4 regions of the Siminovitchia fortis genome follow, and region 2 is predicted to be linked to each of the others. Evidence: riboswitches for the same ligand, from Rfam matches in the RefSeq annotation. Region 2 holds a riboswitch; each other region holds the start of a gene.

Region 1 (8,114 bases), on a different contig from region 2:
CATTCCATTGGGGATATGGATGTCTTACAGCAAGGGCTTTTCGACAGTTATGCGACCGATTTTGGATGCGATGCAAACAATGCCGAGCTTTGTTTATTTGATTCCTGCCATCTTTTTCTTCGGTTTAGGTAACGTCTCCGCGATTTTCGCTACTCTTATATACGCTTTGCCGCCTGTTATCCGATTAACCGAGCTTGCTATCCGTGGTGTTGATAAAGAAGTCATTGAGTCGGCGCAGTCATTTGGATCATCCAGATGGCAAATGCTGCGAAAAGTCCAGCTTCCCCAAGCTCTGCCTACCATCATGGCCGGAGTAAACCAGACAACGATGATGGCACTTGCCATGGTTGTCATTGCTTCCATGGTCGGCGCATCAGGCCTGGGAGAACAAGTTCTTGTCGCGATTAACCGCATCGATATTGCATTGGGCTTCGAGGCTGGGATAAGCATTGTGTTTTTAGCCATTATTATTGACCGGATTACGAATGGCGCCGCCGATAAGTTTCAAAAACACAGGAGGGTAGGGCAATGACAACACAAATCAAGGTTGAGCATGTTTCAAAAATATTCGGCCCCAAACCGAAGTCTGTCATCCCTTTGATTAAAAAAGGCATGTCCAAGGCAGAAATTCTGAAGAAGACCGGGCATACAGTAGGCGTTTACGATGCCTCGCTTGAAATAAAAAAAGGTGAAATTTTTGTGATTATGGGCTTGTCCGGCAGTGGGAAATCCACTTTGATCCGCTGTTTTAATCTATTGAATAAACCGACCGACGGTGCGATCTATATAGACAATGAAAATATTATGAAATGCGGCAATGCTGGATTAAAGAAAGTAAGGCAGGAAAAGATCGCCATGGTTTTTCAGCATTTCGGGCTGTTCAGCCATAGGACGGTTCTTGCAAATGTGGAATACGGTCTTGAAATCCGCCAAATCCCAAAAAAGGAGCGGAGAGAAATTGCATTGAAAAATATCGAGATCGTGGGCTTGAAGGGATATGAGGATAAATATCCGGATGAATTGTCCGGAGGAATGCAACAGCGGGTCGGATTGGCCCGGGCATTATCAAATGATCCCGACATCCTGTTGATGGATGAACCTTTCAGCGCACTGGACCCCCTGATCCGGAGAGAAATGCAGATTGAACTGCTCGATATCCAAAACAGGCTGCAAAAAACCATCATTTTCATAACGCATGATGTGAACGAGGCATTCAAAATGGGGGACCGGGTAGCCGTTATGAAAGACGGGCATGTTGTCCAAGTCGGCACACCGGAAGAAATAATCGAAAACCCTGCAAATGACTATATCTCCGAGTTTATCAAAGACATCGACCGATCAAGAGTGATTCAGGCCAGTCATGTGATGATCAAGCCGAATGCTCTCGTCTCCTTAAAGGACGGCTTGAATGTGGCAATCAAGGAAATGCAGGCAAACGGAATTTCAAGCGTCTTTGTCGTTGACCGCCAACGCAGCGTGAAGGGAATTGTAACGATTGATGATGCAATCAAGGGACTTAGAGAGAAAAAACGGCTGGAAGAAGTAATGCGTCATGATATAACGGTGGTAGATGAAGATGTATATGTGAGTGATTTGATTCCGAAAGTGTTGGAATCGAAATTTCCACTTGCTGTCGTAAATGAAGAGAATAAGCTGACAGGGTTCATTTTACGTGTCCATGTTCTGGCAAGTTTGACACCGGAAAACGGGATTGAAATACAGTAATCAGAAAAGAGGAGCCAGCTTAATATCTGCTCCTCTTTTTTGTATCACCTTGATAACAGCGACCTGAGCGCTTTTACAATAAGGACTACGGAAAAAAGAACGATGATGATGACAGAAACGATCATAATGACTGTTGAAAAAGCTGCAAGAGGTCCTGGAAGAAGAATTGTCAAATACAGAAGGGCGTATCCGGCAACAATGGCTGCCAGATAAAGGCCAAAAGATGTATTTTCAAAGAAAGACATGGTAACACACCCCCTTTACCATCATTTTATGTACAACCCAAGACATTGGTGAGGCCAATTTATTGAATGAAATAGAAAGGGATTTAAGAATTATATGATAATTATTGAAATCGTATATGAAGTGGTATATGATACAGAAAAGAACAACCTTCCTGTAAAAAACGATGACGGTGGTGTTAGAAGTGGAAACAGTTTATATAAAAGGACCGTTTGATGTGAAAGCGCTGGAAAATGAACCATGTGTCATGGCTCTTGGTTTTTTTGACGGCGTTCATTTGGGACATCGGAAATTGATTGAAACCTCCAGAGGCATTGCCGAACGGAAAAATCTCACATTGGCAGTAATGACCTTCTTTCCTCATCCGAGCAATGTCCTGCCAACGAATCAAAAAATAAGCAAATATTTATCACCTTTAGATGCCAAAAAGGAGATTTTTAAAGATTTAGGTGTTGAAAAACTTTTTATTGTGACATTTAATCACGAATTCGCCAAACTTGCACCAGCGGATTTCGTTCAAGAGTATATTTGCGGATTAAATTGCACACATGTTGTGGCCGGATTTGATTTCACCTATGGATACAAAGGCCAGGGAAACATGGACCGCATAAGGGATGACGGAGATGGAGAATTTGATATCACGGTTGTTTCTAAGGAAACGTATAAGAATATTAAGATCAGCTCCACTAAAATAAGGGAACTATTAAATGGCGGAGCGGTGGAGCTGGTCCCTCATTTTTTGGGAAACTTTTACTCTACCTGCGGACAAATTGAAGATGAATCATACGATTTAAAAAATCAAAAGACAATGGTGAAAGTATCTTTCAAGGATTATATGCTTCCTCGAAAAGGAACGTATTTGGTTCGTTTGAAGACGGAGCAGGACATGATTGAAGGAATCTGTACACTTTCTGAAAATACTCCGGACGTCCATACAATTCGTGTTCATTCGAATGATAGGCTGCATCTAAAGCCCACTGTTAAGATCGAATGGATTTCAGAACTGGAAACGCTGCCAAAAGGCGAAGGGGCCGGGACGGAAGAAAAAGGGCAGATGGTTGTTTGATACTGTTCATTTTTATCCCGCATTAACGGGCAGTAAGACTCCCACCTCAAAACTTTAATGAATCGGGTAGTTTAGGTGGAAGATCAACTGCCCGTAAAAGCCCGATTCGTTCAACTAACAATCAGTGGGGGATGAAGAAAACCCCCACTGATTGAAGTTTCACTTTATCTGTTGTCTTACAAAAAACTTTATGTATAATTAAACGAGTGAAGAATGATGCATTGACTGCATTCTATTGAAAAAAGATGCGGCCAATCGATTTCTTCGCTTTTTTCTGTTAATGTCAGTTTTCGGTGCGGAAATGGGGAGAGAAATGGAGTTTACAATTGTTTTTCAATCAATACTTATTATTACGATGATGATTATCATCGGTGCGATATTGGCAAGAACTTCGCCGCTAAATAATGAAACACGGACCTTATTCATCAATATGATCGTTAATGTGGCAATGCCATGCATCATTCTATCAAGTATTTTCCATGTAGATATGAATGAAGATATGTTCCGGAAAATTGTATTGGTTTTTGTGTTATCCATTATTATTAATGTTGTCGGTATCGCAATGGGCTGGATTTTTGCGAACCTTTTTCAAAAAGGGTCGAACCGCACCAGAGAAATTGCTTTACTGTCAGGACTCGGTAATACCGGCTTTATCGGAATCCCGCTGTGCGCTGCATTATTGGGCCCTGAAGGGGCGCTGTATGCGGCTATTTTTGATGCCGGAGTTGACGTCACAATTTGGACAGTCGGGGTTGTGATGTTGCAGAAGAACCGGAAATTTGCATTGCAAACATTAAAATCGATGATTAACATTCCGACAGCTGCCATCGTCATCGGCTTGTTTGCTGCTTTTTTCAATATGAAGCCTCCGGAAATAATCATCGGATTGACAGATCGGCTTGCCGCCCTGGCAGCTCCGCTCGCCATGTTTTATATTGGGATGATGATTATGGGGCTGCAGCGGGGAATTGTCCGCCAGTCTGTGCCCCAAACATGGGTTCCGATTACAGTAAAGCTCATATTGCTTCCGATTGCCACCATATTTATGATTCATTTCTTTAATTTTGATGCTGTGTTGATACAAACGGTGCTCATTCAATCGATGATGCCTACCATTACGTTGGCATCCATTCTGTTTGCCAGGTATTCGGCCGATGAACAGATGGGGGCTTTAACTACCGTTCTATCTACGCTTCTCGGGTTGATCACCATCCCGTTCATGGTCTATATCATGAGCTTATTTATCAACTAGGCTTGCTTTTTGAAATATTCCTGCTATAGTGAAGATTGAACGCATCTCTTATTTCTTCGTTTAATCCAAAAACAGAATACGATTGTGTCTGCTAGGGGAGCTTTATGCTGAGAGAAATCATTGATTGATACCCTTTGAACCTGATCTGGTTTATGCCAGCGTAGGGAAGCAGGCTGAGAATACGTTATTTGTATTGCTATGCAGCCGCTTCCTTTTTAGAGGGGCGGTTTTTTGCGTTTAATAAGCGGGGATGAGAGGCGCAATAAACATGAAGGAGCTGTACATAAAATGCGAGTGGACAAGATGTTATTTACTGACAGACTTTATGAAAATGCCAAGGAAATTTGGGAAAAGAGCTATCAGCATCCGTTTGTTCAAGGAATCGGGGACGGGACGCTCTCTGAAGATAAGTTCGTCTACTATATGAAACAAGATTATGTCTACCTGATCGATTATGTAAAACTGTTTGCCATCGGCGTGCAAAAGTCTCAGAATCTCGAAACGATGGAGCGGTTTGCCCATTTGCTTCATGAACATCTTCATTTTGAGATGGAGCTGCATCGGCAGTATGCTGCAGAATTCGGAATAACAAGGGATGAATTGGAGGAAACCGAACCAACACCTGTTAATCTTGCCTATACCCGCTATATGTTAAATGTCGCCCACAACGGAACACTTGCCGAATTGATTGCAGCTTTGCTCCCATGTGCCTGGCATTATGCTGAAACCGGCAAACGGCTGAAAGAACAATATAAAGGCAGTTTGGAAAGCAATCCTTACAAGAAATGGGTAGAAACATACTCATCAGAAGAGTTTGGCGCATTGGGAGAATGGCTGATTGAATTACTGAATGAGCTGACAAACGGTAAGCCGGAAAGAGAACTGGCGCTGCTTGAAAAGCATTTCCTGATCACATCCAAATATGAATATCTCTTCTGGGATATGAATTACCACAAACAAGAATGGCAGATCTGATGTTTGTCTTATGAGCAGGTGGGGTGCTCATGATGGTATAAAAAATAGAGCGATTGGAGGTTTGCTTCATGAAAACAGCACTTACCATCGCCGGCTCTGATTCAGGGGGCGGAGCCGGGATACAAGCGGATTTAAAAACATTCTCTGCCCTGGGAGTATTCGGGATGTCAGCGATTACAGCCATCACTGCCCAGAATACTGTAGAAGTCAGATCTGTTCAAAATATTGACTTGGATATGATCAGTGATCAGATTGCAGCCGTTTTTGACGATATAGGCGTGGATGCTGTAAAAATAGGCATGCTGGGTAATTCGGCAATCATCAAAACAGTTGCAAAAAGTCTAATAAAATACAAACCGGAGCATGTTGTACTGGATCCTGTCATGGTTTCAAAGGGGGGCCACCATTTGCTGGAACTCAATGCTGTCGCTGAACTCAATGAAATTCTGCTGCCATTGTCTTCGCTGGTTACCCCGAATATTCCTGAAGCCGAAATTTTATCCGGCAGGAAGATAAATTCGGAACCTGATATGTATAAGGCTTGCCGGGATATCATGGAAAAAGGGCCAAAAGCAGTGCTCATAAAAGGCGGTCATCTGGATGGGGACCCCAATGACCTGTTTTACGACGGAAAACAATTTCATTTATTTAAAGGTGAACGGGTTGAAACGAAAAATGTCCACGGGACCGGATGCACGCTTTCATCCGCCATTGCTGCTCACTTGGCGAAAGGTGAGAGTATGTTGACGGCCATCGGAAATGCGAAGGATTACATTACGGCTGCCATTGCCGAAAGCCTAGACATCGGACAAGGACACGGCCCGGCCAATCATTTTCACCATTTTTATGAGCAGGTCTATTAAGGGGTAGGGGTAATTGAAGTATGATATTAATTATAAACTATATTTAGTGACAGAAGAAGATATGCCTTTCGAACAGCTTTTGCCGGTCATCAAACAGGCCGTAAGCGGGGGTGTAAGCCTCGTTCAATTAAGGGAAAAAAGTTCTGAAGGGCGGATTTTTTATGAGAAGGCCCTTAAATTGAAAAGCTTCCTCGATACATTATCCATACCATTAATTATAAATGACCGTGTGGATGTTGCTTTGGCAGTAGGTGCCGCAGGAGTCCATGTCGGACAATCAGATCTTCCGCTGGAAGCGGTAAAAAAGATCATTCCGGATTCCATGGTTGTCGGAATATCCGCCCGTACCGTGGAGGAAGCCGTTCTTGCAGAGGAAAAGGGGGCGGATTATATTGGCGTAGGTTCCATCTTTCCGACATTGTCAAAACCTGATGCCAAGCTCCTTCCGAAAGGAATGCTGGAAAAAATAATTGAATCCGTAACCATTCCTGTTGTAGCCATCGGCGGCATAACCGAACAAAACGCAGGAATGCTTCAGGAATATAAGATAGACGGATTAGCTGTAATATCATCAATTACAAGAGCTGCCGATCCAAAATCTGCAGCGGAGCGGTTATTAAAAAATGCATTTAGAGGATAAAATTAAACATGAAAGCCGGCCTTGTTGTCAAGGGCCGGTTTTTTCAGCTGCAAAGGAAAAAGGATTGCTTATGCTTAAACAAAAGCTTCGCACGACGAAATATTATTCTTGTATTATTTTCCTATTCGCTATATGTTTAAAAGAGCAGTGTTCCAAGTTTTTTTAGCGAAAGGTGAAAATAATGAAAAGAGAAAACAGTTCAACCAGGGGTAAATTATGGACAAAATCCTTCACGTTGTTAGTCCTTGCAAATTTGTTTATATTTATGAGTTTCCAGATGCTGATTCCGACAGTCCCGCCTTATGTAAAGAAGCTGGGGGCCTCAGGCATTGAGATTGGCATGGTCACCATGGTATTTTCGATTGGTGCTGTACTTATCAGGCCCTTTATCGGTTATTTATTGGAGTTTTGCCAACGGCGGTGGCTTATTTTAATTGGAGCGGCAGGCCTTCTGCTTGTTACCATTCTGTATCCCCTTACGCAAATCGTGTTCATCCTGTTGTTATTCCGGTTTCTGCATGGATTTATGTGGGGATGGTCTTCAACCGTTAATGGAACGGCTGCGGTTGATATCGTGCCCAATGACCGAATCGGGGAAGGGATGGGGTATTTTGGGCTCTCCATAACAGTTGGCATGATCATCGCTCCCAGTGTCGGTATATTTTTGTATCAACATTATTCCTTTGATATCATGATCATTTTTTCCGCAGTTCTGGGTTTTATCGCCCTCATAATGTTTTCTATTATAAAATATCAAACACCGGAAAGCGTAAAAATGATAAAAAAAGAGGATGTTCGTTTTTCTTTTTCGGGATCGTTCATCGAAACGTCCAGCTGGTTCCCGGCTTTTATCACATTGCTGGCCACTTTTGGGTATGGCACGATTGTCACGTTTATCGTTATTTTTTCCGAAGAGCGCGGAATTGACCAAATTTTTTTATTCTATATTTTGAATGCTGTTACCGCAACACTTGTCCGCCCGGTAACGGGAAGGTGGTTCGACAGGAACGGGCCAAAGATTTTGGTGATCGTTTGTTCGAGCCTGACTTTCATATCCATGTGGATATTATCTTTCTCAACCGGCTGGGAGGGAATTGCCATTTCAGGCTGCTTATTCGGAGCCGGATATGGTTCTTTGATTCCTGCCCTTCAGGCATGGGTACTGGCAAAAACGCCAAAAACCCGGAGAGGAGTGGCAAATGGGATGTTTTATTCAGCAATCGATGTGGGGATCGGGATGAGCGGACTAGTTTTTGGAATGGTTGCCCTATTTATTGATACAGCAAAATTATTCCAAATCTCCAGCTTTTTCTTTATTGCTGTCATAGCTTTCACATTATTTGCCGGGGA
Region 2 (8,114 bases):
TGATACAATGATTCGAAAAACAGGGGAGATGAAAATATTGGAGACGATGCAGCTTGGAAGTTTGACGTTGACATGGTTGAATGGGGGAGTGACCCATCTTGACGGCGGCGCCATGTTTGGTGTTGTGCCCAAGGCACTTTGGTCCAGGAAATACCCTGTTGATGAGAAGAACCTTGTTGAATTGCGGTCCGACCCTATTTTTCTACGGAAAAATGGCAAAAATATTTTAATAGAATCAGGGCTTGGCAGCGGGAAATTGTCAGAGAAACAAATCCGTAATTTTGGTGTAACGGAAGAATCCAAAATCGAACAATCACTTGCCGAATTAGGGCTTTCGCCTGCGGATATTGATATCATCTGCATGACCCACATGCATTTCGACCATGCCAGCGGGCTGACCAAGCGAGACGGAGATGGGTATGCATCAGTTTTTCCAAACGCGGTCATTTACACCTCGAAAATTGAGTGGGATGAAATGCGGGAGCCGAATATCCGGTCAAGAAATACATATTGGAAGGAAAATTGGGAACCAATAGCCGATCAGGTGAAAACGTTTGCAAAAGAACTGATTGTGGAAGACGGGATCAAAATGTTCCATACCGGCGGACACAGTGCGGGCCACAGCATCATTACGATTGAAAGCGACGGCGAAAAGGCTGTCCACATGGCGGATATTATGCCGACGCACGCTCACCCGAACGTTTTATGGGTATTGGCGTATGATGACTACCCGATGGACTCGATCCGCGCGAAACAAAAGTGGATCCCTGCGGAAATTGAAGCGGGGAGCTGGTTCATTTTTTATCATGATGCCATTTATAGGGCTTTAAAATGGGACGGAGAAGGAAATATCATTGAGGCAGTTAAAAGAGAACAAAAAAACAGGTGAACTTAAAATATCACCTGTTTTTTCGTTGTTTAGCGTACTATAAAATGCTCAGGTTGTGAGTAACTTATTTTTCACTTAGTGCTGCGTCCGGCTCCGACGGACAGGAGGTCCTAGTGCCGCCGGCGCCACAGGACGTGGCGCTTTAAGGCGGCCAGCGCCCATCGACTAGCAGACTTCACGCTTCTTCCTACGATAAGTCAACATCGCTCCGCTCCGCTGCGCGTGTTTCCTTTATCTCGTCAGAAGCGCTCCAGTCTGTACGTCGATAAACAGGCGCCTGCGCCTTTGTTCTATGTACTGGATGTTTCTTACGCGTAGGTCACTGGATACACATCAATGATCGTACCGGTGTTGGCATCGGCAAGGAATTCATATTGTTTTGTTTCCCCGTCTTCCTTTGTCGTAATGCCGCCTCTGTACACTTGTGTTTTAATAGCGTATTTCTCATATTCTTCAGGCCTGAATTTAATCCACGAGCCTTCAATGCTGCCGGAATCCTTGAATGCTTCTTTAACGGTTTGAAGTACTTTTTCACCAGATGCCAAAGAATTTTTCTTTAAAGCTTCGCTCGCATAATAGCCAGCAATGACACCGGCACCTGCGCCTAGTAAAAAGTTTTTCCAATTCACAACGAGCACCTCCTAAGTCAAATCATCCCTTTTAGTATACCGTAATTTAAGAGGCAGTTCGAATAATAAATGATAATAAATTATGAAAGATAAAATATTGGTAAAATATATGAAAGCCAAATAAAATGAAAGCAATATAGGAAAAGGGGTAGTTTCATTGGATAAAAATACGATGGATTTGTTTCAAACTCTGACAGAACTTCCTGGAGCACCAGGTTTTGAACACCAAGTACGCAGATTTATGAAAGGTGAACTGGAAAAATATTCCGATGAAATTGTACAGGATCGTTTAGGAAGCATTTTTGGCGTTAAGCACGGACAAGGTCCGAAAGTAATGGTGGCTGGTCATATGGATGAAGTAGGTTTTATGGTAACACAGATTACGGAAAACGGTATGCTTCGGTTTCAAACTTTGGGCGGATGGTGGAATCAGGTACTTCTCTCCCAGCGGGTGCAGGTCATCACAGAGAATGGTCCGATCATAGGGGTAATTGCTTCAATTCCTCCCCATCTTCTTAGTCCTGAGCAACGGAAGAAACCGATGGAAATAAAAAACATGATGATTGATATAGGGGCTGATGACAGGGAAGATGCCAAGAAAATTGGAATCAAGCCCGGGCAGCAGATTATCCCGATCTGTCCATTCACCCCGCTTGCCAATCCAAAAAAGATTATGGCCAAAGCATGGGATAATCGTTACGGCTGCGGCCTCGCAATTGAATTGATGAAGGAACTGCAGCATGAAAAGCTTCCAAATATACTTTATTCAGGAGCGACTGTGCAGGAGGAAGTGGGATTAAGAGGTGCTGCTTCCGCTGCCAATATGATTCAACCTGATATCTTTTATGCGCTGGATGCCAGTCCTGCAAATGACATGTCAGGGGATCAAAAGGAGTTCGGCCATCTTGGAAAAGGCGTCCTTTTAAGAATTTTAGACCGTTCCATGGTTACGCTAAAAGGGATGAGAGAATTTGTGCTCGATACTGCAGAATCCCATGACATCCCCTATCAATATTTTGTTTCAATGGGAGGAACCGATGCCGGCCGAGTACATATTTCCAATGAAGGAGTACCGAGTGCAGTGATCGGAATTTGCTCCCGGTATATCCATACACATGCGTCCATTGTGCATGTTGATGATTATGCCGCCGCAAAAGAGTTGCTTGTAAATCTAGTAAAAGCGACTGACAAGGCAACGGTTGATTCGATTCGAAACCAATAGACAGACAAGGAGTTTTAGATATGATCATCGCTATCGGATCAAAAAATAAAGCGAAAATAAAGGCTGTTGAAAATACATTCAGGGAATTAAATATGGAAGTTTCCGTCCTTTCGCTGGAGTCACCATCGGGAGTTAGCCCGCAACCATTTTCCGATGAAGAAACAATGAAAGGTGCTGCCAATAGAGCGGAGTTCTGCTTACACCAAATGGAAGAGGCAGATATTGCAATTGGTCTTGAAGGGGGGGTGACAGAAACACCTTTCGGGCTTTTCCTATGCAACTGGGGGGCTTTGGCTGAAAGTGGAAAGGAAACTTTATTTGCCGGCGGAGCGAGAATAAAACTGCCGGGTGACATAGCAGAGCGTCTGAGGGCCGGAGAAGAGCTTGGGCCTGTCATGGATGCTTACAGTAAAATGCAGGGGATCCGTCACAAGGAAGGCGCGATTGGAGTTTTTACACATGGTCTAGTTGACCGAGCGGCCATGTTCAGCCATATTACGAAACTTTTGATCGGACAGTACGAAAAGCTTAAGGGCAGTTCCAATTAAGGAGCTGCCCCTTATGTATTTTATTATTCGAAAATGTACGCCAATGCCTTCATTGCCTGGTTGACCGTTTCTACTGTGGCATTCGCTTTGTTTGAGAGTTCTTTCAACGGGTGGTGAAGTTCCTTGGGGCGAATCAAAATAAGCGGTTTTCCAAGAGTAAGGGCTGTGCTGGCATCCATTGCTGTATTCCATTGTCTGTATTTTTCGCCAAACAATGCGATGACCAAGTCAGCTTTTTGCATTAAAACTTGGGTCCTAAGATTGTTAAAACTGGAAGCGGCTTCATCTCTGAAAACAGCATCAGGCTGTTCTCCTAAAATCTCTTCCCCGATGGCATCCGAGCGGGCGTGATTCTCCATCGGGCCTACAAAATCGACCGGAAGCTGAAGTGTTTGGGCTTTCTCCTTAATTTCCTCTCGCCAGCTGCTGTGAATCTCTCCGGCGAGATAGATAGTTAACCTCATTAAAACCCCTCCTAAAATGGTTTATCACCATCCATCTTACCATTAAAAGTCAGAATAATCCCGTAAATTATCTATAAATAAAAGAATTATCCAATCAATTGAATAAATATAATAAATTTGATTTTAATTGTTTAATAGGTTATAAGTAAGAAGTAAGAAGTAAGCAAAATTAAATACCATTCGAGAAACACTAGGGGTGCCAAAAGCTGAGAGAGGATGGATCCTCAACCCTCGAACCTGATCTGGATAATGCCAGCGCAGGGAAGTGGTTGTTTGCAATTAAATGAAATTGCATACGTATGTCTATGATGTAGAGCCACTTCTATGAAGAAGTGGCTCTTTTTTAATGAAGACTAAGGGCAAACCTGGTATCTCGTCTGGAAAGGAGATGAAAGATGGCAGACAGCCTTGTGTTTGAAGACGTCACTTTTTCATACAAAAGAAGTGACGGAAAAAATGCACAGATATTAAAAGAATTGAGCTTTACGATCAAGGCCGGTGAATTTGTCAGTGTGATCGGTCCGAGCGGATCTGGAAAGAGTACATTGTTCCGCCTCATTTCGGGCCTGGAAACGCAGGATGAAGGCAATATTTTCATGAATGGGGAGGCAATGAAGAACCGGCTTGGGCATATCGGTTACATGGCCCAAAAAGATGGATTGCTTCCGTGGCTCACTGTATTGGATAATGCAGCATTGCCGCTGAAACTAAAAGGGCTATATGGGAAGGAAGCCCAAAAAGACGTAATGGGACAACTGGAAAGGTTTGGATTAAAAGGCTTTGAAGAAAATTTCCCACATGAGCTTTCAGGAGGCATGCGCCAGCGGGTGTCTTTTTTAAGGGCACTTTTAAGCGGATCGGAATTGTTGCTGCTGGATGAACCGTTCAGCGCATTGGATGCGGTTACGAAAATGGTTATGCAGGAATGGCTGCTTGAACAGTGGACAGAAATGGAAAAAACGATCCTTTTTATTACACATGATGTAGAAGAAGCGCTGTTTCTGTCGGACCGTATCCTTATTTTCAGCGAAACCCCTGTTGAACGACTGGATGAAATTACGGTCCCACTTGGCCGTCCTCGGACTGTTTCGGATTTGAAAAATCCTGCATTTACCATGTTAAAAGAGAAGCTTCTGATGGATTTGAAGAAAATGGTGACAATATGAACTTTTTAAGAAGATATGGATTGTCGATTGGATTGGTGTTTTTTTTATTGATTGTATGGGAAACAGGAGCCCGTTTGTATGGGAAACCATTTATTTTGCCATCACCTGTAGATATATTGGTGAGATTATGGGAATTGAGAGATATATTATTTATTAACCACTTGCCGGCGACATTAGCCGTAATTTTAATGGGCCTTTTTTTGTCGCTCGTATTCGGAGCCGGCCTTTCTATATGGATGCATGAAAGTGGGATTGTAAGGAAGGCATTCTTTCCGCTTGTCATTGCTTCGCAAACGATACCGGTAATTGCGCTTGCACCGATATTTGTCCTATGGTTCGGATATTCCATCTGGAGTAAAGTGGTTGTTACTGTATTGATCACATTTTTTCCGATTACCGTCAATACGTTTGACGGACTGAGATCTGCTGATCCTCACTTAAAGGAAATGCTGCAGACAATGGGGGCATCTAAACGGCAAATTTTTCTAAAGGTTGAGTTGCCGTCCGCATTGCCGCACTTTTTTTCGGGATTAAAAGTGGCCGTCACTTTAAGTGTGATTGGCGCGGCGATTGGAGAGTGGCTTGGGGCCGATTCGGGTCTTGGATATTTCAGCCGGAGAATGATGACGCAGTTTGACGGAGCCGGTGTTTTTGCACCTATTGTCCTTCTGTCATTATTAGGTATTGCTCTATTTTTACTTGTACGAATTCTGGAAAAAATAATGATGAAATGGAGAAATGTAAATTGAAGAAAAAGCTGATAGTGACCACAGTCATACTTTTATCTTTGTTTCTCGCAGCTTGTGGAGAAAACAAGGAGGAAGTCGTAGCAAATGAATCGGATCAAGAGCTTCAAGAGTTTGATATTATGCTCGACTGGTATCCAAATGCTGTACATAGCTATTTATATACTGCTGTGGAAAAAGGTTATTTTGAAGAAGAAGGCTTGAAAGTCAATATCCGTTTTCCGGCAAATACGACTGACCCGATCAATCTGGCAGCGACTGGTGACATAGATTTGGGCATTAGCTATCAGCCGGATGTTATTGCTGCAAGAGCCGAAGGTGTTCCTGTAAAGTCAGTCGCAGCCATTGTAAGAAACCCGTTGAACCATATTGTTTTCCTGAAAGACAGTGGGATTAAACGGCCAAAAGATCTTGAAGGCAAAACGGTGGGCTGGCCGGGAATACCGGTGAATGAACCGCTTGTCCTGACGATTGTGGAATCAGATGGTGGGGATATGGGCAAGGTGAAAATGACCGATATCGGCTTTGAACTTAACGCTGCGCTTGCAACGAAGCGTGTAGATGCAGTGAGCGGAGCCTTTATCAACCACGAGGTGCCGGTCCTTGCTGCTGAAGGAATTGAAACGAATCATTTTAATCCAGTAGATTATGGAGTTCCTAGTTATTATGAGTTGCTCTTTGTCACCAATGACGACACGTGGGAGACTAAGCAAGATGAAATTCGCTCTTTCTGGCGTGCAGCAACAAAGGGCTATGAATTCATGAGGGAAAAACCAGATCAGGCTCTTGATATTTTGCTTAAAAACCAAGACGAAGAAAACTTCCCTTTAAACGAGGAAGTGGAAAAGGAAAGTTTGGCTGAGCTGCTGCCGCGTATGGAAGCGGAAGGTGAGATGTTCGGAAGCCAATCGGAAGATTTATGGGAAGAGGTGGTTCAGTGGCTGGCCGATACCGAATATATCAAAGAAGTACCTGATATAGAAGGATTGTTCATCAATATCGCTGAATAAGCTTCCTTTCCTATCCATATCAATGGGTAATTCCTTTTTGCCTGTATTTTTTAACTTTGTATCACCCAATATATAAAAAAGAGATAGACAAAACATACAGTTGTCTTTACACTAGTTAAGGATATGGAAAATATATTGGGGGATATGGAATGAAAAAGTTTTTAGAGCGCAAAGGGGTTCATTTTACTGCCAAAGCATATTTTATAGATGCTTTAAGCTATATGGCACTTGGATTATTTTCATCATTGATTATTGGGTTGATCATAAAAACAGCGGGACAGCAGCTAAATTGGCCATTCTTTGCAGAGATGGGCGAAATGGCAATGGGGCTGATGGGCCCCGCGATAGGTGCAGCGATTGCTTTTGGGCTTGGCGCGCCTCCTCTCGTTATCTTTGCAGCCGTGGCAACAGGGGCGGCTGGAGCAGCTTTTGGCGGTCCTGCCGGAAGCTATGTGGCAGCTTTGGTTTCTACTGAAATAGGGAAAATGGTCAGCAAAGAAACGAAAGTCGATATTATTGTGACTCCATTTGTGACCATATTTATAGGTTTTGCTGTGGCCAAGTTTGTTGGCGCACCCATATCGAAATTCATGACGGTATTTGGAAGCTGGATCATGTGGGCGACCGATCAACGCCCGATCGTCATGGGAATTGTCGTGGCAACATTGATGGGGCTTGCATTGACGGCCCCCATTTCAAGTGCGGCTATTGCCATGATGCTTGATTTGAATGGACTTGCTGCAGGTGTTGCCACCATCGGCTGCAGCGCGCAGATGATCGGTTTTGCTGTTGCTAGCTACAGGGAAAACAAGGTCGGTGGTTTGCTTGCCATAGGACTTGGAACTTCGATGTTGCAAGTCCCCAATATTATCCGTTACCCGCTCATACTGATACCTCCCACTGTTGCAGGAATGATACTGGCTCCTTTTGGTGCAACTATATGGAGAATGTCCAGTAACGCAGCGGGCGCCGGTATGGGAACCAGCGGATTTGTGGGGCAAATCATGACCTTTACAACGATGGGTTTTTCGGCCAGTGTGCTGATCCAAGTCATTGTACTCCATTTTATCGGGCCTGCTGTGATAAGCTTAATCATATCGGAATATATGAGAATGCGCGGCTGGATCAAGCCGGGCCAAATGCTCATCAATACTGGAGGTAAATGATATGGAGAAATTACAATCAAAAGAACAGTTTGAACAAATGAAGAATGAAGAACGGACGATCTTTATGTTTTCTGCGGACTGGTGCCCGGATTGCAAGGTGCTTGAACCCGTTTTGCCACGGTTAGAAGCGGATTATCCGGAATATAATTTCATTCACGTGGACCGGGATGAATTTCTGGAGTTATGCCAGGAGCTTGATATTTTCGGCATTCCGAGCTTTGTCGCATACCACGACGGCGAAGAAGTTGGAAGATTTGTCAGCAAAGACCGCAAA
Region 3 (8,114 bases), on a different contig from region 2:
AATCGGAGCGTCGACAATTCAAGAATTGAAAGGAACTCCCCGCCTGAAAGAACGATGATAGTGGTATGAGGGCCTCGAAAATTGATGCATATTGCTCTATTTGGAGGGTTGCAAATTGAATCGCATTTTCATGAACGGAAAATTTTTTACAGCGGATCAGAAAAACAAAGAGGCCAATGCTATGATCGTCAGTAATGGAATTGTTACTTGGGTTGGAAAAGAGGAGGATATGCCTCCTGTTCAGGGAGAGAAGTATGATTTGGAAGGTCGCCGCGTACTTCCCGGGTTCATTGATGCCCATCTTCATCCGTTGCTGCTTGCGGAAACATCGAAGCAGCTTGCATGCACGCCGCCGGGAGTGACATCCATTTCAGGCATGGTTCAAGCGTTGAAGAAGCGGCTCAAAGGGCAAGGACCTGATTCATGGATAGAAGGCTGGGGGTATGATGAAGGCAAATTGGATGAAGGCAGGGCGCCGAACAGGCATGACTTGGACCAGGCGGCCAGTGATATCCCGATTGTTTTGACACGGACATGCACCCATATTCTTACCGTGAACAGCAAAGCTTTGGAAATTGCCGGAATAACAAGGGATACGCCAGATCCTCCAGGCGGAAAAATTGATCGTGATAAACTGGGAGAGCCGACAGGTGTACTGCGTGAAAGTGCAGCCGATTTAGTGAAAAGTAAAATGCCTGTAAAAAGCCTTGAACAAAAGGCCGCATTGCTGGCGGAATACAGTGACACATTTCTTGCCAAGGGTGTTACTGGCATTACAGAGATGATGGGAGAGCATAACCCTATCGATTATTATGATTTATATAAAGCTGCAAGGAAAAAAGGGCTGAAGCAAAGGGCGGCCCTCTATTACAATTGGGATGCGTTCCAGCAGTTTGACCTGCATGAGCCGGCCATTTTTGACAGGGAACAGCCTGTTTATATCGCTGGAATTAAATTATTTGCCGACGGCAGTATTTCCGGCCAGACAGCTTGGGTAAACCCCGCATTTCTGGGAGACGGTGAAAATTTCGGGATTTCTACAACCTGTCAAGAGGAGCTGCTGGCAGCAGGGGAAGCGGCAAAAAAATACGGTATCCAATTGGCCGTTCACGCAATGGGGGAACAGGCCATTGACCAGGTCGTTGATACGTTTTACAAAAAAGCCGATTGGCTGGATGGGGCCCCATCTGTTCGAATCGAACATGTGTCGCTGCCGACGGAGCAGGCACTCCGGCGTGCAGCTGAGTCCGGAATCGCCTTTGTGACCCAGCCCATTTTTTTATATGCCGAAATAGAAAGCTACCTGAACAATTTAGGTGAAGAACGTTCGAGAAAATCTTACCCGGTCAAAGCCATTCTGGAAAAAGGAATTCAAGTGGCTTTTTCATCAGATGCGCCTGCCACTGCATGGGATGATCCCGTGAATCCATTTGTCGGACTGGAAGCGGCCGTGAACAGGAAGGCTTACAACGGGACAGATATTGGACAGGAGCAGGGCATTCCGCTTGAAACAGCGGTCGAGCTTTATACGAAAGCGGCACAGGAAGTTACCCGGATTCCTTTCGTTGGCAGGCTTGCTCCGGGATACCATGCTGACTTCATCGTTCTTGAAAAAGATATCTTTAAGGCGGACAAAGCCGAAATTAGCAGCATGAACGTAGAAGAAACGTATATGGGCGGAGAAATGGTATATCAGAAGACGAGGGTCTGAAGGGAAAGGGTCCTTGTTGCTGCTGTCATGTAACCAAAAAAATACTTGAGTTCGTGTTATCAAGGCCTAAATCGTAGAAAGTCAAAAAAATAAAGGGCAATACATATTAGTCATGTAAAATATGTATTGCCCTTTTATCTTTTGCTCAACAAATCACGCCCGATTGCAGCTTAGTCAAATCAAAGTTTTTATAGAAAAACTTAGTGAGACATGTGGGAATCGACTGGCTTCCATTGGAACTGATTAAAGCAACTGCACTTATTCTTCATTTCACTTGCAGCAGACGAGGTGCTGTTGTGGTAAGCAATGCAATCACAATAAAGCAAGCTAAGGAAGAGGCAATGCAAGAAGTGCCGTTTGCGATGAGTGAGTAAAGAAAAGCAGATTGGCCTGGAGGTGCGTACTGCCCCCAGAAAATGATTCCGGCGATGAAGTGCCAAATATATCTTGCAGCGCCGCCAATCAATACAGCACTTAATAATAACAAGACTAGCATGACTTTTCCTTCAGATTTCAAAACATTTTTTATAGCAGGTGCAAGCAATCCTGCTGCACCAATAAAACTGAATGCAATAAAATATTCAATTAATCCTTGAAGAGGCGTCAAAATTTGTCCGGCAGCATCCCCTGTTACAATTTGCAGCAGGCCCCACAAAAATCCTGAAGCAAACCCGGCCTTTATTCCCCAGCGAAGCGACACGATAAAAATGGGTACCATGGAAACTGAAAACTTAATTGCCGGCGTTATTTGAACGGATGGGATCATATCAAGCATCATTGCAAATGCCGCAAAAATCGATACCTCCATCAGTGCACGTAATGACATCTTTTCTCTTCCCATAAAAAAACCCCCTATGATATGATGACCGACCGTAACCATAGGGGAACAACGGCAATGATAATCTTATTGCCGTTTATATACCATCCCTGCGCTAGCATTATCTAACAGGTTCAAAGGGTCCGGAACGAGTCCGCTCTCAGCAAAAAGCTCCCCTTGGTACGCCGATTCAAATTTCTACCTTTATTGTAGTATATTTTGAATAAAATGCAATCTCTGTTATTGAGAGGAGATTCACTCGAACTAGGAATGGAGATAAAGAGGGCCGTTATCTGCCATCAGATTTTCTTTTAAACCGGCTCCCGGTATTCATATACACAATGGCAAAAATAACGATGATAATAAATAAAATAAGACCCAAAATGAACAGTAACTGGTTTTCCAAAGCTTCACTTAATCCCCACAGCAAGATACTAAAACAAATGCCGTACATTATTTTGCCCATAAATTTACACAACGCCGTTTCGTCATATTGGGCTTTTTCACTGTCAGACTTCGTATTGTAGCCGGCAATCAAAAATGCGCCTTTCCCTTTTGACAGTATGACGGCGAAAATGAGGAATGGAATGAGAATGATAATATTTATAATGAATCCGGTCATAGCAGCAGCCTCTCTCGTATAAATTTCATGCTCCTGATTATTATACCAACTGCGGCACAAGGTTTGGCCGATAAAAAAGTAAATCAAAAGAAAACAAAGTTAAATTGGGGTTATTCCAAAGAATAATCATTTTACAGTTCTTACCTTTTCAAACCTTTGGTATTATTAGAGTAATTAAATTAAAAAATGGGGAGTGGTTTGTTTGTTATCCGGTCCAGTTAGTACAGGTAGTATCGTTGGTGTCGTGATCATTCTTCTAACCTTACTTCTAAATAAAAAGTCAGCAGTTTTAGCAAAAATTCCATCTTATTTAGGTTTATTGGCATCAATCATCATATTCATCATAAGTTTTGAGATTAGAGGTTTTGAAGGTGCCGCATATGGTATTTGTGCGTTTACAATCCTTATTTTTACCATCTTGTCCTTTTATATATCTATAAAAATATCAAAAGTAAAAAAACATTAAACTCTAAAAATAACCCCTTGATTTATTTTAGGGGCTTTTTAGACAGCCCCCTTAAAAACTCTCCACTTCCTTTACGGCGTCCGCCGCTTTTCCATCTTGTTTATTCGGATTTAAAATCATAAGCAATATAAAGACGCAGCACACGAGCGCACTGGAAATCAAATAAATCGATTGATAACCGTTTGCTGCGGTAATGATCCCGAAAATATATGAACCAAGCGCAATTCCGCCATCGAAGAAAGTGTAAAAAGTGGCGGTGGCATACCCGCTTCGCTCGATACTCGTGGATTGAATGGCAAGCGTCTGCATACTCGGCACTAAAGATCCGTATCCAAGCCCGATCAATGCACCGGCGGTCAAAAATGTGGCGGCCGAGCTTGTATATGCCAGCATAATCAGCCCGGCGATGAATAAAACCAATCCGGGGTACAGGACGTATTGAGGTCCTTTCAGATCAAACAACCTGCCTGTGAACGGTCTTGCAAGAAGCATGACAGCGGCAAAGACGAGGAAAAAGGTACTTGTCATGCTCAGCAGATTTTTTCCTTGGGCATAGATGGATAAATAAGATAGAATGCTTGCATATGAAAGGCCTGTCAGACAAGCGAGAAAGCCGACAGGTATTGCCTTTTTCTCAAAAAAGTCGAAGAATTGGCAATTAGCAAAAAGTCCCCTTCGGATAAAGCATATCCAAAGGAGGCAAAAAAAGTGTAACTATTAATAAACGGTACTTTTTTCAAATCACATTTCTCTCATTTTTCAAATGCAGTGGCTATCTTCAGTGCATCCATCGGGTTGCTCACTTGGTCGATGGCGTAGACTACCTGGCCGTCCTGCCACAGGATCCGGGTGTTCTTTCCTTCCGCATCAAGAAAGGCATGTCCATGCGGTTTTGGAACAGGAAGTGTGTGGTCCTCCAAAAATTGTACGGCATCACGGGCGAGAGCCGTTCCTTCTTCACCATTATTGGTAAATGCGTGTGATGAAAGAGCCCAGCGTCCTTCATTCCAGCTTGTCCATACAGAACCAGCACCTGCATCTTGATAACCCGTTATATGATGTCCCAGGTCAGTTGGTTGTCCGCCAATTTCACTGAAATTCTCAAAAGCTATTTCCTCATCTGCAGCTTCTTGGCTTTCGTATTTTTTTACATCTATCCGGGCTATCCGGTCAGCTGCACCACTGTCATTGACCAGTTCTTCATTATTGATCGGTATCGGCTCATCACTTTGAAAAAAAACAACCGAGTAACGATTTTCATCCGATTTAGTTGTTGCCGTCAGGTGCTTGCCATTATTCAGGGGGAGTTCATTTGGAAGCTTGATCGTTAAGTTTGTATGGAATTGGTCTTTCACGGCCTCGATGACTTCTGCTTGTGTCATACTGTGGTTCGAGTTGTCCACCTCGTCTGTAGCTTCTTTGGCCTCACCTTCACCTGCTTTTTCCGTTTGGTTCTGATCAGCGGCAGGTTTTTTGCCAGGTGTCGTGGCATTATTAGAACATGCGCCTGCCAGTAAAATTAGAGACAATAGAAGGCCAGTTTGCAGCATTTTTTTCATCAGTGCAATCCTCCTTGAAGCCAAGTAAGTGCATCTGGTTTACTTTTCCCTTGATGAATGGAATGAAACAACTTCGAGGTATACAGATATTGTTGGGGTAAAGGATACTGATGGAAGGAGAGGGTTTGATTTTGGAAGAAATCCATACAAAAAAACAGACAGCGAGAGTTCAAATCGTCGCTGTCTGTTTTAATGAAAAAGGGAGTTAAAGTACCCTTTTTGCACCCGCATATTTGGATTTCCAATAATAAGGATCATTGATGGATGTAATGGATACACCTTTTCCTGCAGAGTGGATAAATTTATTGTTCCCTATGTAAATTCCGACGTGTGTAACTTTTTTCTTGGAAGTTGTTTTAAAGAATACGAGATCTCCGGATTTCAAGTTCTTTTTGCTGACAGACTTTCCTTTTTTATATTGCTCAGCTGCCGTTCTTGGAAGCTTGACGTTCTTTTTCTTAAAGGTATAGGAAGTAAAGCCTGAACAGTCGAAGCCTTTTGGAGTCGTTCCGCCATACTTGTATCGGACGCCCAAGTACTTTTTACTTTCTTTCACAATGGCCGATCCTGTTGGTTTGCTTGCTGCACTTGCGGTATTTATAGGTTGAGTGATCACTGCTGCGAATATGATAACGGCGAATAAAGAAACCAAAGCTTTTTTTAACATCGTCATTCTAGCACTTTCCCCCTGAAACTCCAGCATTTTCTTGTTTATGTTAGATATAGCATAACACGACAAATTGTGACTTTGTTTTTCAGTTATGTAACAAATGTATTACGGATGCGCCGGAATGGAAAAAGCATATATGGAGGAAGTCTTGTTAATTTTATTTAGAGTAGGACTATTTACATTAATAATTTAATTCAACTAGATTATACATTAAAAATATATTGACTATTTGTTAATTAGTGTTAATATGTTGTTAACAACAAACATTTTATATCAAAAGTATGTGTTCATTTGTGTATGTTTGAAAAGGTTTTGTTGCTTTTGGATACGCTTCCATGCAAAAGGGGGTTATTGATAGTCAAAAAGTTTAGTAATTGCTGTGAGGTAAATAAAAAGTATTAATTCAGGGGGTTATCTAGTTGAGAAAATGTTTCTTGTTATTTTTATTGTTGTTGCTGGTGATAGCAGGCTGCGGGAGTAAAGAAAGTACCCAATCCAAACCAAAAGAAAAAATTGAAGGTGTACCGGAGAGTGTTCAGGGAGACGTTAAAGTTGCTGTAATCAGGAATCTCCCTTCGGATGACCATACGAAGCAATTTTTAGATGGAGCCAGAAGTGAAGGAGAAGGCTTAGGCTTTAAAGTAGACACGTTTATTTCGGATGGGGATGATGCAAAGTTCCAAAACCTTGTATCACAAGCTATTCAGAAAAATTATGATGGACTCGTTATTTCTCATGGCAAGGAATCGTATTCATACGATATGATTAAGCCGGCCTTAGATAAGGGAATAAAGGTTGTAACGTTTGATACCGTCGCTGTTAAAAACGGCGAAAAATTGGAAGGGGTTACATATACTGCCCAAAACGACCATAAATTGGCCGAGCTTAGCCTCGATGAAGTTGCCAGTTACACAAAAGGTGGGGAGCCTGTTAATGTCATTAAATTATGGTTTGGAGGATTACCGCCTCTTGATAGCAGGGAAGAGATTTATAAAAAATATGAAAAAGAAGGCAAGATTAAAACGTTAGAAACGATTGGGCCGTCCAATATGCAAAATGTTCAAGGGGATATTGCCTCAGGTGTTAGCTCAATCTTAAGCAAGTATCCGGAAGGAAAAGTGGATGTTATTTGGGGATCTTGGGATGAAATGGCTAAAGGAGGATTCAAAGCGCTTAAAGATAATAAACGGTCTGATATTAAATTGGTCTCAATTGATATCTCCAATCAGGATATTAACATGATGCTGGAAGAGGGGAGCACATGGGAATCTACAGCTGCTGTTGATCCCTACTTAATCGGTGTAATGAATATGCGTTTGTTAGCAAAGAAGATTGCAGGTGAAGATACACCGGAAACATATGCGCTTGAACCGAAATTGATTAAAAAAGAAGATTTGTCGTCTGAAACGACGATGGATAGTTTGGCAGAAGTAGTCGAAGGTTGGGGAGAGTCCGATGACTTCAACGAAGACTGGATGAAGAAGCTCAGAGAAAATTAATCAATGGAAAAGGAAGAATGGCCCATTCTTCCTTTTCTACAATCTGGTAATCAAAACTTAAATAGGTGAGCATATGGAAAAATCTGAAAAAACACTACTAAAAATGGAAAATATCAATATAGAATTTCCAGGAGTAAAGGCACTGACAGATGTCCACTTTGAAATGGAAACAGGCTCCATCCGCGCATTAATCGGAGCGAACGGAGCAGGTAAATCAACCTTAATGAAAGTCTTGTCAGGTGCTTATAATCATTACACTGGGAAAATCTCCTTTAATAATGAAGAAGTTATTATTAAAACTCCAAAAGACGGGAAAGATCTAGGGATTGATATTGTTTACCAGGAAGTAGATACAGCTCTTATTCCCCATTTAACAGTCGGCGAAAATATCATGTTAGACATGATCGTTAATGATATGGGCAAAAGACAAATAATAAATTGGAGAAACATACATTATGAGGCCAATAAGGTTTTGGAAAGGCTAAATATTAAGATTGATACGAAAAAAATCGTATCTCAATTGGATTTAGCGGATAAGCAAATGATCTTGATTGCAAGATCTATTGTTAAAGAAAGGAAGTTTTTAATTCTTGATGAGCCGACAGCTCCTTTAAGTAATAGGGAAACAAAAGAACTTTTTAGGATTATAAAGGATTTGGCGGAAAATCAGAATATTGGTGTAATATTCATCTCTCACAGGCTTCCCGAGCTTTTTGAAATCTGTGAAGACATCACCATTATGAAAGATGGAAAGGTTGTGACAAGCCAGC
Region 4 (8,114 bases), on a different contig from region 2:
GCCGGAAAAAACGATCTCATGTGCCCGCCACACGAGTCTTTAGAACTTCAAGACCTGCTTTCCGGAGCGCATGCGGATGTGACTGTACATTGGGAAAATAACGGACATCAACTCACTTGGACGGAAGTTGAAGCGGCTGCCGGCTGGTATAGAAAAATCCGCCTCCGAAATTCCGAAGATTGACTCCTGCAAAAGAGGGTAATCTAAAAGTTGAAACTAACTCAAGGAGGCGATGGAATGGCGAACGTAAAACTTGCAGTCATCTACTATAGCTCCACAGGAACGAACCATCAATTGGCCAAATGGGCGGAAGAAGGAGCGAAGGAAGCGGGCGCTGAAGTAAGAGTATTAAAAGTGCCTGAACTGGCTCCCCGGTCTGCCATTGAATCGAATCCGCTATGGAAAGCCCATGCGGATGCAACGCAGGATGTGCCTGAAGCCAAATCCGAGGATTTGGAATGGGCGGATGCCATCATTTTCAGCGTTCCAACCAGATTCGGCAATGTTGCGAGCCAAATGAAACAGTTTCTTGATTTGCAGGGTGGCCTTTGGGCTCAAGGGAAACTTGCAAACAAAGTGGTCAGCGCCATGTCTTCAGCACAGAACCCCCACGGCGGCCAGGAAGCAACAATCTTGGCATTGTATACAACCATGTATCATTGGGGCGCCATTGTGGCGGCTCCGGGATATACGGATCCCGTTTTGTACGGAGCAGGCGGAAATCCGTACGGGACAAGCGTCTCTGTTGACCAGGATGGCAACATGGTCGAGGATGTGAAAGACGCCGTAAAATATCAGGCGAAACGCACCGTCACGGTGGCGGAGTGGGTGAAAAAAGGGAGCCAGTAAGCGGCGATTGGCCCAGCTCTTATGTAGAAGATTCGTCGATTTTTAAGAAAAGCGGAAGCGCCTTGCCCATCGACGTACAGACTGGAGTGCCTCCGACGAGATAAAGGAAACACGGCGAGGAACGAGCCGATGTTGACTTATCGTAAGAGGGGGTGCGAAGTCTGCTAGTCGATAGGCGCTGGAGCTAGACAACAAAAGGCTTTGTTCAAAATTTTAATGCTAAAACATCTTATACTTAAACAGCAAAAAAGCTGACCGGCGGCGGTCAGCTTTTTTGCGCTTATTCATCTCTTAAATCACGCGGGCCGTATGAAGCGTGTTTATCATCCTCGAACTCTTCCCGTTTTTCTACCAATTCATCGGATACATCATCTACAGGCATAACGAGCTGGTCGCGCTGCGCTTGCTTCACTTTATCATTGTAAAAAGCTTTGCCTTTTTCATTTCGTTCTTTCAAAGCTTTTGCTCTGTCTATTTTATCTTGTGTCGGTTTAGACTCCATGTTTGATCCCTCCACTCTCTTTACTCTTCTTTTTCCGTTCTGAGGGATGTTAAACCAGTTTTAGTTGATAGAAGTCAGCTGTGTTCTTATAAAGAGTTTCATAGACCTCTTCCAGCCTGTATTTTTTAATAGAAGCGATGCCGTCAATTGCTTTATGAATCATGTTCGGATGCGTCATTTTTCCGGAGAACGGCCCTTCAAAGCGCCATGGCCCATCCGTTTCCACCATCATTTGATCGAGCGGGTATGCCTTGACAAGCTCCTGAATTTCTTGTTCGTAAACCACATCAGGCGTCACAGAAATGAACCAGCCGTTCGCAATCATTCGCCGGACTGTCTTGGAATCTCCTTTAAACCAATGGAAATGCGCTTTTTCCACCCCATGCTTTTCAAGTAAGTCGCAGGTGATCGGTGCATCATCGTATACGGCGTGTAAGATGACCGGCTTGTCCCATTGCCTGGCCTTTACGATAAATTGTTCCAGCAATTCGATATATCCGCCGATGGAAAAATTAGCTCCCTTTTCCGAACGCAAATAATAAGGCAGTCCGACTTCCCCGATAGCGACCATTTGCTCCTGATGTTTTTCCATCCATGAAAGCAGATCCTGAAGGTCTTCATCAGCAGGCAGTTCCTGCTCCGGATGGAATCCGAATGCCGCATGCACCCGGCGATATTTTTCAGCCAGGCGCAAATTGTGAAGGCACGATTCCAAATGAAAGGAAACTGAAATTAAATCCGTACAACCAGCGGAATCCATTCCTTCCAGGATTTCTTCCGTTTCCTTCCCCGTGTATAAATCCAAGTGAATATGGGAATCGATGATCTTTTTCACTGTCGCTCACCTTCCCCGCTGCCATTTATGATCCAACTGCTGACCTCCTGTTTCCAGTCAAGGAACTCGCGCATAAAAAACAACTCCTTCTCCCGCGGCCTGTCAAAAGGCAACTTGAATTCCTTCATCACGGTCGCCGGCTTTGTTGAAAGGACTGCAATCCGGTCAGAAAGGAAAAGAGCCTCTTCGATATTATGTGTCACGAACAGAATTGTCTTTTTATATTCCATCCATATGGATTGCAGCCATTGCTGCATATCCTGTCTCGTAAAATCATCAAGTGCCGAAAACGGCTCATCCAGCAAAATAAGCGGCTGGGGACTTAATAACGCCCTGATAAAAGCGGCCCGCTGCTTCATGCCGCCTGACAAAGCATCCGGCAACTCATTTTCGTATCCGGCAAGCCCGGCTTTTTCAATCATTTCCAAAGCCCGCGCTTCATCCGCTTTTCCGGTCAGCTCCTGCCCCAAGAGCACATTCTGTAAAATGGTCCGCCACGGAAACAGTGAGTGTTGCTGCGGCATATAGCTGATATGGCCGCGTTCTCCCGTAATTTCCTGTCCATCCAAAAAAACGCCGCCTTGATCTGGAGCCAGAAGTCCTCCGATAAGGTGAAAAAGTGTGCTTTTACCGCTTCCGGAAGGACCGAGAATCGTGACAAATTCCCCTTCCTCAACCGAAAGCTGTAAATCCTTCAATATTTCTTTTCCCGCAAAGCTTTTGGACAAATGTCTGATTTCCAAGTCGCTCATCTATTAACCTTCTTTCTTCTCCATTTGACAAGCTTAGCTTCAGCAAATGTAATGACGGCAAAAAACAGCAGGCTCAACATCATGATGATAAAAATCGCCACAAATACCCGGTCTGTGCGGAAAGATGAAGAGGACAGTGTCATATAGACTCCAATCCCACTTTTTGCCCCGAGCCATTCGGAAATCACGGCTCCCATCACACTGTAGGTCGCTGAAATTTTCAGCCCTGAAAAAACGGAGGAGAGGGCATACGGCCACTCCAGCTTTGAAAACAACTGGATTTTGGAAGCCCCCGCCATCAGCATGTAATGCTTCATATCATGCGGGACATTCCGGAAACCGTCCATAGCCGCAACTGTAACTGGGAAAAAGCAGACAAGCGTAATGACGATGATTTTGGGCAGCAGCCCGAAGCCGAACCAAATGACCAATAGTGGAGCCAAGACGATGATTGGAACATTTTGCGATAAAATCAAAAGCGGATAAACTGACTCCTGGACTCCCGGGAGCAAATGCAAAATGACGGCAGTTAGCAGGCCGACAGCACAGCCGATCACAAAACCTCCGGCTGCAAGCCCCACGGTCGATTGAAGATGCGGCAGGATCCCCTCGAAACCTTCCATTCCTTCGGCAAAGATGGAAGAAGGTGCAGGAAGGAGCCACTCGGGAATATCGAGCATTTTTACCGCCAATTCCCATATACATAATAAAAGGAGGAGGACCGCTGCCGGCCTCCATCCTTTCTTTGCGACCCACCCCATTATTGGTATTTCTCCGTCAATTGGCCCATTGTTATCCCTTCCGGCTGATATAGTATTTTCACCTGGGAAATGACATTGCTGCTGCCTATTTCAATCATGCGCTCATTCATTCTCCTGATAACTTCCATCAATTCGGAGAATTCGCCTTCCATCGTTGTCTCCAGCGGGTGCACCTCATGTTTGATCCCTGCTTCCCGGATCACTTTGATCGCTTCATCCACATAGGGAATGACGTCTTCGCCGTTCTTTGTTTTCGGGATGATTTGTATGCTGACTAATGAGTTGGCCATTTTCAGTCCTCCTTTTCGGGTAAAAATTCATTCGTGAATGCTTTATCCACATCAATTTCTTTTTCAAGCAATCCTTTATCGAGCATCCAATCCATATAATTTTGCCAAACTTCGGCTTTTTGTTCTCCCCAGCGCGGGGCATCATCCTGATAGCGCGGTGCCAGCCATTCCTGGCTTTTCTTTACAAGTTCTGCGTCCAGATCTGGAACGGCTTTGATTAAAATATCAGCGGCCTCTTCAGGCTGGTCGATGGCAGATTCATAGCCTTTTGATACTGCAGCCATGAACGCTTTGACAGTCTCCGGATCTTTTTCAATCATTTTTTCGCTCGTCGAAATAACAGGTGTGTAATAATCGAGCTTGTCCGAGTAATCCGTAAGGTAGACCATATTGATCTTTTCACCGCGAAGCTCCGCTTCCACTCCGGTCCACGCATAATAGATCCAGGCGAAGTCAATATCTCTTTTTACAGCCGTAAAAAAGTCGGCATCCCCCATGTTCACGATGTCCACCTTCTCAACATCCGCACCTTCCGTTTCCATCAGGGATGCCAAAACCGCTTTTTCAAGCGGAGCCCCCCATCCTCCATACGCTTTTCCTTCAAAGTCCTTTGGCGACTTGATATTTTTTTCTTCCGGGGATGCAAATCCCGATGTGTTATGCTGGATGACCGCGCCAATTGAAACAATCGGGACATCCTGAACACGCGCTTCCGTTATGCTCTCCTGGTAGCTGACACCAAACTCGGATTTTCCTGAAGCCACAAGCTGATCCGCTCCGGCTTCCCCTGGCAGGATGATGTCCACATCCAATCCTTCCTCTTTGAAAAAGCCTTTCTCCTGTGCAACATATAACCCTGTATGGTTCGTGTTCGGCGACCAATCCAGGACAACAGACACCTTTTTAAGACTTTCCTCTTTCCCGGCTGAATCGCTCTTATCCTTCGCTTGTCCACCGCAGCCGGCCAACAATAATAAAACACTAAAGATACTTCCCAACCATTTTTTCATTGAATTTCCTCCCTGATGTCATATAAGAAATGGCGCCAAGGGAAAATGAACCCAAGGCGCCAAGGCATGCTAAAATTTGACGTTCCCTTCGCTGGTATGAGCCAGATCAGGTTCAAAGGGTCAGCATTTTCCCCGAATGCTTTCTCAACCGGCACCACCGGTTCCCCTACTTCATCATTATTTAATTCCCCCTCATTATAGCAGAAAAAAAAGAAAACTGCTCCAAAAAGAGCAGCTTCCCTGATCCGTACGCCAAATCAAACTGGTGGAAAAATAGGCGGTGACTGCGGAGTGATTCCGCCTCCGATAATCGGAGCAATGTAAAATACCCATGCAATGCTTGCGGTTACAATCAGTTTTTTCATTTTCATCACCTCTCTGCTATTTTTTTATAATAATAAAGTGCTCTATCCGTATCTCTAGCTAAATAATATTCTGCTAAGGATAAAGCAAATTTATTATAATCTTCAATGAAAAAGAACTTTTCCAAAAACGGCAAGACATCGTTTTCAAGAAATGCCATTGCCTTTTCTTTATGGTCTTTTAATAAATATTGATAATATCGAAAAATCAATTCTTGCTTTTTCATAGAGTTAGCTTTTGTTTCCACCAAAATCTTAGAAATATTCCGAAGTGCTTTTTCTTTCTCTCCTAGGGAGATCAAAAGCTCAGTATAGCTGCATAAGCTTACCAGGTATTCTTTCTGTGATTGGGCTTTTTCCATTGAAAGGAGATAATAACCTGCGGCCTCTTCGAATTTTCCCGTTTTTTCAAGCAACAGGGCGTAGTTGTTATACATGGTAGAAATTAATTCTTCTGTATTGATTAAATTCATATTCCTGAATATAAAACGATACTGCTCTGCAGCGTTTTCGTATAAACCCAGATCTGTGTATGCGATACCTAACAAAAATTGAGTATGTAGTATACGCAAATAGTTAAAAGACCTGGAGTAAGCCTCCAAAGCATTGTGACCATAAGCAACACTGCTGCTGTTGTCTTTCAAGTTGGCATAATTAAGTGCAATAAAATAATACATTTCCGCTTGCCAAGGGGAGGGCAATAAGTCGTTTGCCTCAAGTTTCAACAAAGTATCCAGTGACTTTTTATAATCTCCTTTAATAATATCAAATGCAGCATTGATATATTCATAAAGCTCTTTTTCTTGGGCACTTAAAGAATTCAAAATTTGCCTTAGTGTTTCCTGTTCCTTCACGGCTCTCTCAAAGTCATTGACGAGCAAAAAATATCGATATAAGTATAGATGGTAGCGTGCAATGTAATTGGAGAAAGTAATGTATTCCCGCTGTTCTTCCACACGTTGGTAGCACTCTTCTGCGCGCTTCTTATCGTACGAAAGGACAGCATCCAATAAATCAGAGAGGTCGGCTGCAATCGTTTCCGAAGCTCTTTGAATCGAGTCTAACGAAATGCCCAAACGCTCGAGCAGGAGCATGATAGTTTCCTGATTCACTTCTTTGTTGTAATTCTCAAACTTGCTCAAATGTGTAACGGAACATATGCCATTGCACAGCTCAGATTGCGTCATATTTCGTAATTGGCGGTGATATTTGATCATTGCGCCGATATTCATTTTCTCCAAATTCATCTTTTCATCCTCTGGTCATACTACTTGTATAGATAAATAGTAGCACAATTTGGATAATAAATCTATTTTTTTCATGAACTTGTAATTTTTTACACTGAAAAAATATCTTTTAATGCCTCTTTTAAATCCGGAAACAAATAATCATATTGATTCTCTATTGCTTTTTCCGGAATCACGCGCTGGCCGCTAACCAGCATGCTGCTCATTTCTCCAAGCATTAATTTTAAAGCAAACTCGGGGACTGGAAGCCAATGCGGCTTTTCCAGAACGGAACCGATCACCTTCCCGAAATCTTTCATCTGTACGGGGGTTGGTGCGGTGACGTTGAGCGGGCCTTCAATGGCTGGAGTGTCGATCGCAAACTTGATCATGCCGGCGGCATCTTCCACATGAATCCATGACACCCACTGTCTCCCGGACCCCACGGTCCCGCCGATGCCGAATTTATAGGGCAGCGCCATGAGCGGAAGCGCGCCCTTATTGCCGAGAATGATTCCAAAACGGGCAAAAACTATCCTGACACCAAGCCGGCTGGCTTCGGCCGCTTTTTCTTCCCACTTCTGCACAGTTCCGGCAAGAAAGTCACTGGCATTGCTTGTGCTTTTTTCAGTAAAAGTGTCTGTGTCCGACATACCGTAATATCCAACGGCGGAAGCGTTGATCAGGACTTGGGGCTTGCTCTCCAATTTTTCAATCAGCCGAATGATTTCCCCTGTGGCCTCCATCCGGCTTTTGATGATCCGCTCTTTCTTTTGCTTTGTCCAGCGAAAACCGTTGATTGATTCTCCGGCCAAATTCACGATGGCATCTACGTTTTCCAAATTTTCTTCTGGACGGCTGCCCTGCTTGAGCCACTCGACGGCCTGCATCCGGTCCGTCTGTCGGATCTTTTCAGCGTTTCTTGATAAAACCGTTACTTGGTTGCCATCAGCCAACAGCTTTTCCTGCAAAACCTGTCCGAGAAACCCGCTTCCGCCTGCAATGACTACATGCAATTGCTCCACACTCCCTTCTTACGAAAATATTTTTTTCACTTTATCATTCCGGTATGTAAACATCTCCGTCATTTTTCCTTTGACAAAGGGATGAAAAGCCTTACCTATCGCGCCGAGTGGAAGAGCATACTGCAAATGGTCGCGGACTTCCGTCCCTTCTTCATTGTGGAAAAACAGATGTTCATGCCGCCAATAGGCGAACGGTCCTTTTTGCTGCTCATCTATGAAACGTTTAAGTTTTGCAACTTCTTTTATTTCGCCTTCCCACCTGGTTCGAAAGCCTGGAAAAGGGGACAGGGAATAGCTGATCCTCTGGCCTGTGAACATCAAAGAAGGCGGCTCCTGAATAAATTGGAGCTTAAACTTTGGCGGCGTAAGTATGGCCAAATTATTTGGATTTGAAAAAAATTCCCACACTTCACTAATCGGAGCATTTACAATCAGGCTGTTTTCCATAGTATATATCTTCAAGCCGGCACCCCCTTTTCCCTTTATTATATGGTTTTATACG

What was found. Region 2 has a riboswitch for thiamine pyrophosphate ahead of FS666_RS17525 (ABC transporter ATP-binding protein). Riboswitches for the same ligand answer to the same signal wherever they lie in the genome.
Region 1: another riboswitch for thiamine pyrophosphate. It lies ahead of tenA (thiaminase II); the one in region 2 lies ahead of FS666_RS17525 (ABC transporter ATP-binding protein).
Region 3: another riboswitch for thiamine pyrophosphate. It lies ahead of thiT (energy-coupled thiamine transporter ThiT); the one in region 2 lies ahead of FS666_RS17525 (ABC transporter ATP-binding protein).
Region 4: another riboswitch for thiamine pyrophosphate. It lies ahead of FS666_RS10315 (ABC transporter substrate-binding protein); the one in region 2 lies ahead of FS666_RS17525 (ABC transporter ATP-binding protein).

The regions. Positions count from the first base shown of each region.
Region 1 is NZ_VEKZ01000071.1:3,000-11,113, forward strand. It holds gene FS666_RS17115 (ABC transporter permease) at 1-532, shown strand, start outside; gene FS666_RS17120 (quaternary amine ABC transporter ATP-binding protein) at 529-1,725, shown strand; gene FS666_RS17125 (hypothetical protein) at 1,770-1,970, opposite strand; gene FS666_RS17130 (FAD synthetase family protein) at 2,153-3,034, shown strand; gene FS666_RS17135 (AEC family transporter) at 3,348-4,286, shown strand; TPP riboswitch at 4,370-4,470, shown strand; gene tenA (thiaminase II) at 4,575-5,261, shown strand; gene thiD (bifunctional hydroxymethylpyrimidine kinase/phosphomethylpyrimidine kinase) at 5,330-6,124, shown strand; gene thiE (thiamine phosphate synthase) at 6,138-6,764, shown strand; gene FS666_RS17155 (MFS transporter) at 6,946-8,114, shown strand, end outside.
Region 2 is NZ_VEKZ01000076.1:3,485-11,598, forward strand. It holds gene FS666_RS17500 (YtnP family quorum-quenching lactonase) at 38-889, shown strand; gene FS666_RS17505 (PepSY domain-containing protein) at 1,198-1,518, opposite strand; gene FS666_RS17510 (M42 family metallopeptidase) at 1,691-2,740, shown strand; gene FS666_RS17515 (DUF84 family protein) at 2,761-3,288, shown strand; gene FS666_RS17520 (YtoQ family protein) at 3,312-3,752, opposite strand; TPP riboswitch at 3,935-4,033, shown strand; gene FS666_RS17525 (ABC transporter ATP-binding protein) at 4,148-4,918, shown strand; gene FS666_RS17530 (ABC transporter permease) at 4,915-5,667, shown strand; gene FS666_RS17535 (ABC transporter substrate-binding protein) at 5,664-6,674, shown strand; gene FS666_RS17540 (PTS sugar transporter subunit IIC) at 6,824-7,840, shown strand; gene FS666_RS17545 (thioredoxin family protein) at 7,842-8,114, shown strand, end outside.
Region 3 is NZ_VEKZ01000008.1:43,942-52,055, reverse strand. It holds gene fni (type 2 isopentenyl-diphosphate Delta-isomerase) at 1-58, shown strand, start outside; gene FS666_RS04675 (amidohydrolase) at 116-1,711, shown strand; gene thiT (energy-coupled thiamine transporter ThiT) at 1,977-2,552, opposite strand; TPP riboswitch at 2,619-2,716, opposite strand; gene FS666_RS04665 (DUF3784 domain-containing protein) at 2,818-3,150, opposite strand; gene FS666_RS04660 (YesK family protein) at 3,353-3,616, shown strand; gene FS666_RS04655 (MFS transporter) at 3,668-4,240, opposite strand; gene FS666_RS04650 (hypothetical protein) at 4,369-5,175, opposite strand; gene FS666_RS04645 (C40 family peptidase) at 5,381-5,848, opposite strand; gene FS666_RS04640 (sugar ABC transporter substrate-binding protein) at 6,265-7,344, shown strand; gene FS666_RS04635 (sugar ABC transporter ATP-binding protein) at 7,418-8,114, shown strand, end outside.
Region 4 is NZ_VEKZ01000027.1:7,650-15,763, reverse strand. It holds gene FS666_RS10350 (alpha/beta hydrolase) at 1-183, shown strand, start outside; gene wrbA (NAD(P)H:quinone oxidoreductase) at 238-849, shown strand; gene FS666_RS10340 (hypothetical protein) at 1,130-1,351, opposite strand; gene FS666_RS10335 (TatD family hydrolase) at 1,401-2,186, opposite strand; gene FS666_RS10330 (ABC transporter ATP-binding protein) at 2,183-2,938, opposite strand; gene FS666_RS10325 (ABC transporter permease) at 2,935-3,699, opposite strand; gene FS666_RS10320 (MTH1187 family thiamine-binding protein) at 3,699-3,989, opposite strand; gene FS666_RS10315 (ABC transporter substrate-binding protein) at 3,992-4,999, opposite strand; TPP riboswitch at 5,066-5,177, opposite strand; gene FS666_RS10310 (helix-turn-helix domain-containing protein) at 5,370-6,608, opposite strand; gene FS666_RS10305 (TIGR01777 family oxidoreductase) at 6,698-7,603, opposite strand; gene FS666_RS10300 (SRPBCC family protein) at 7,622-8,074, opposite strand.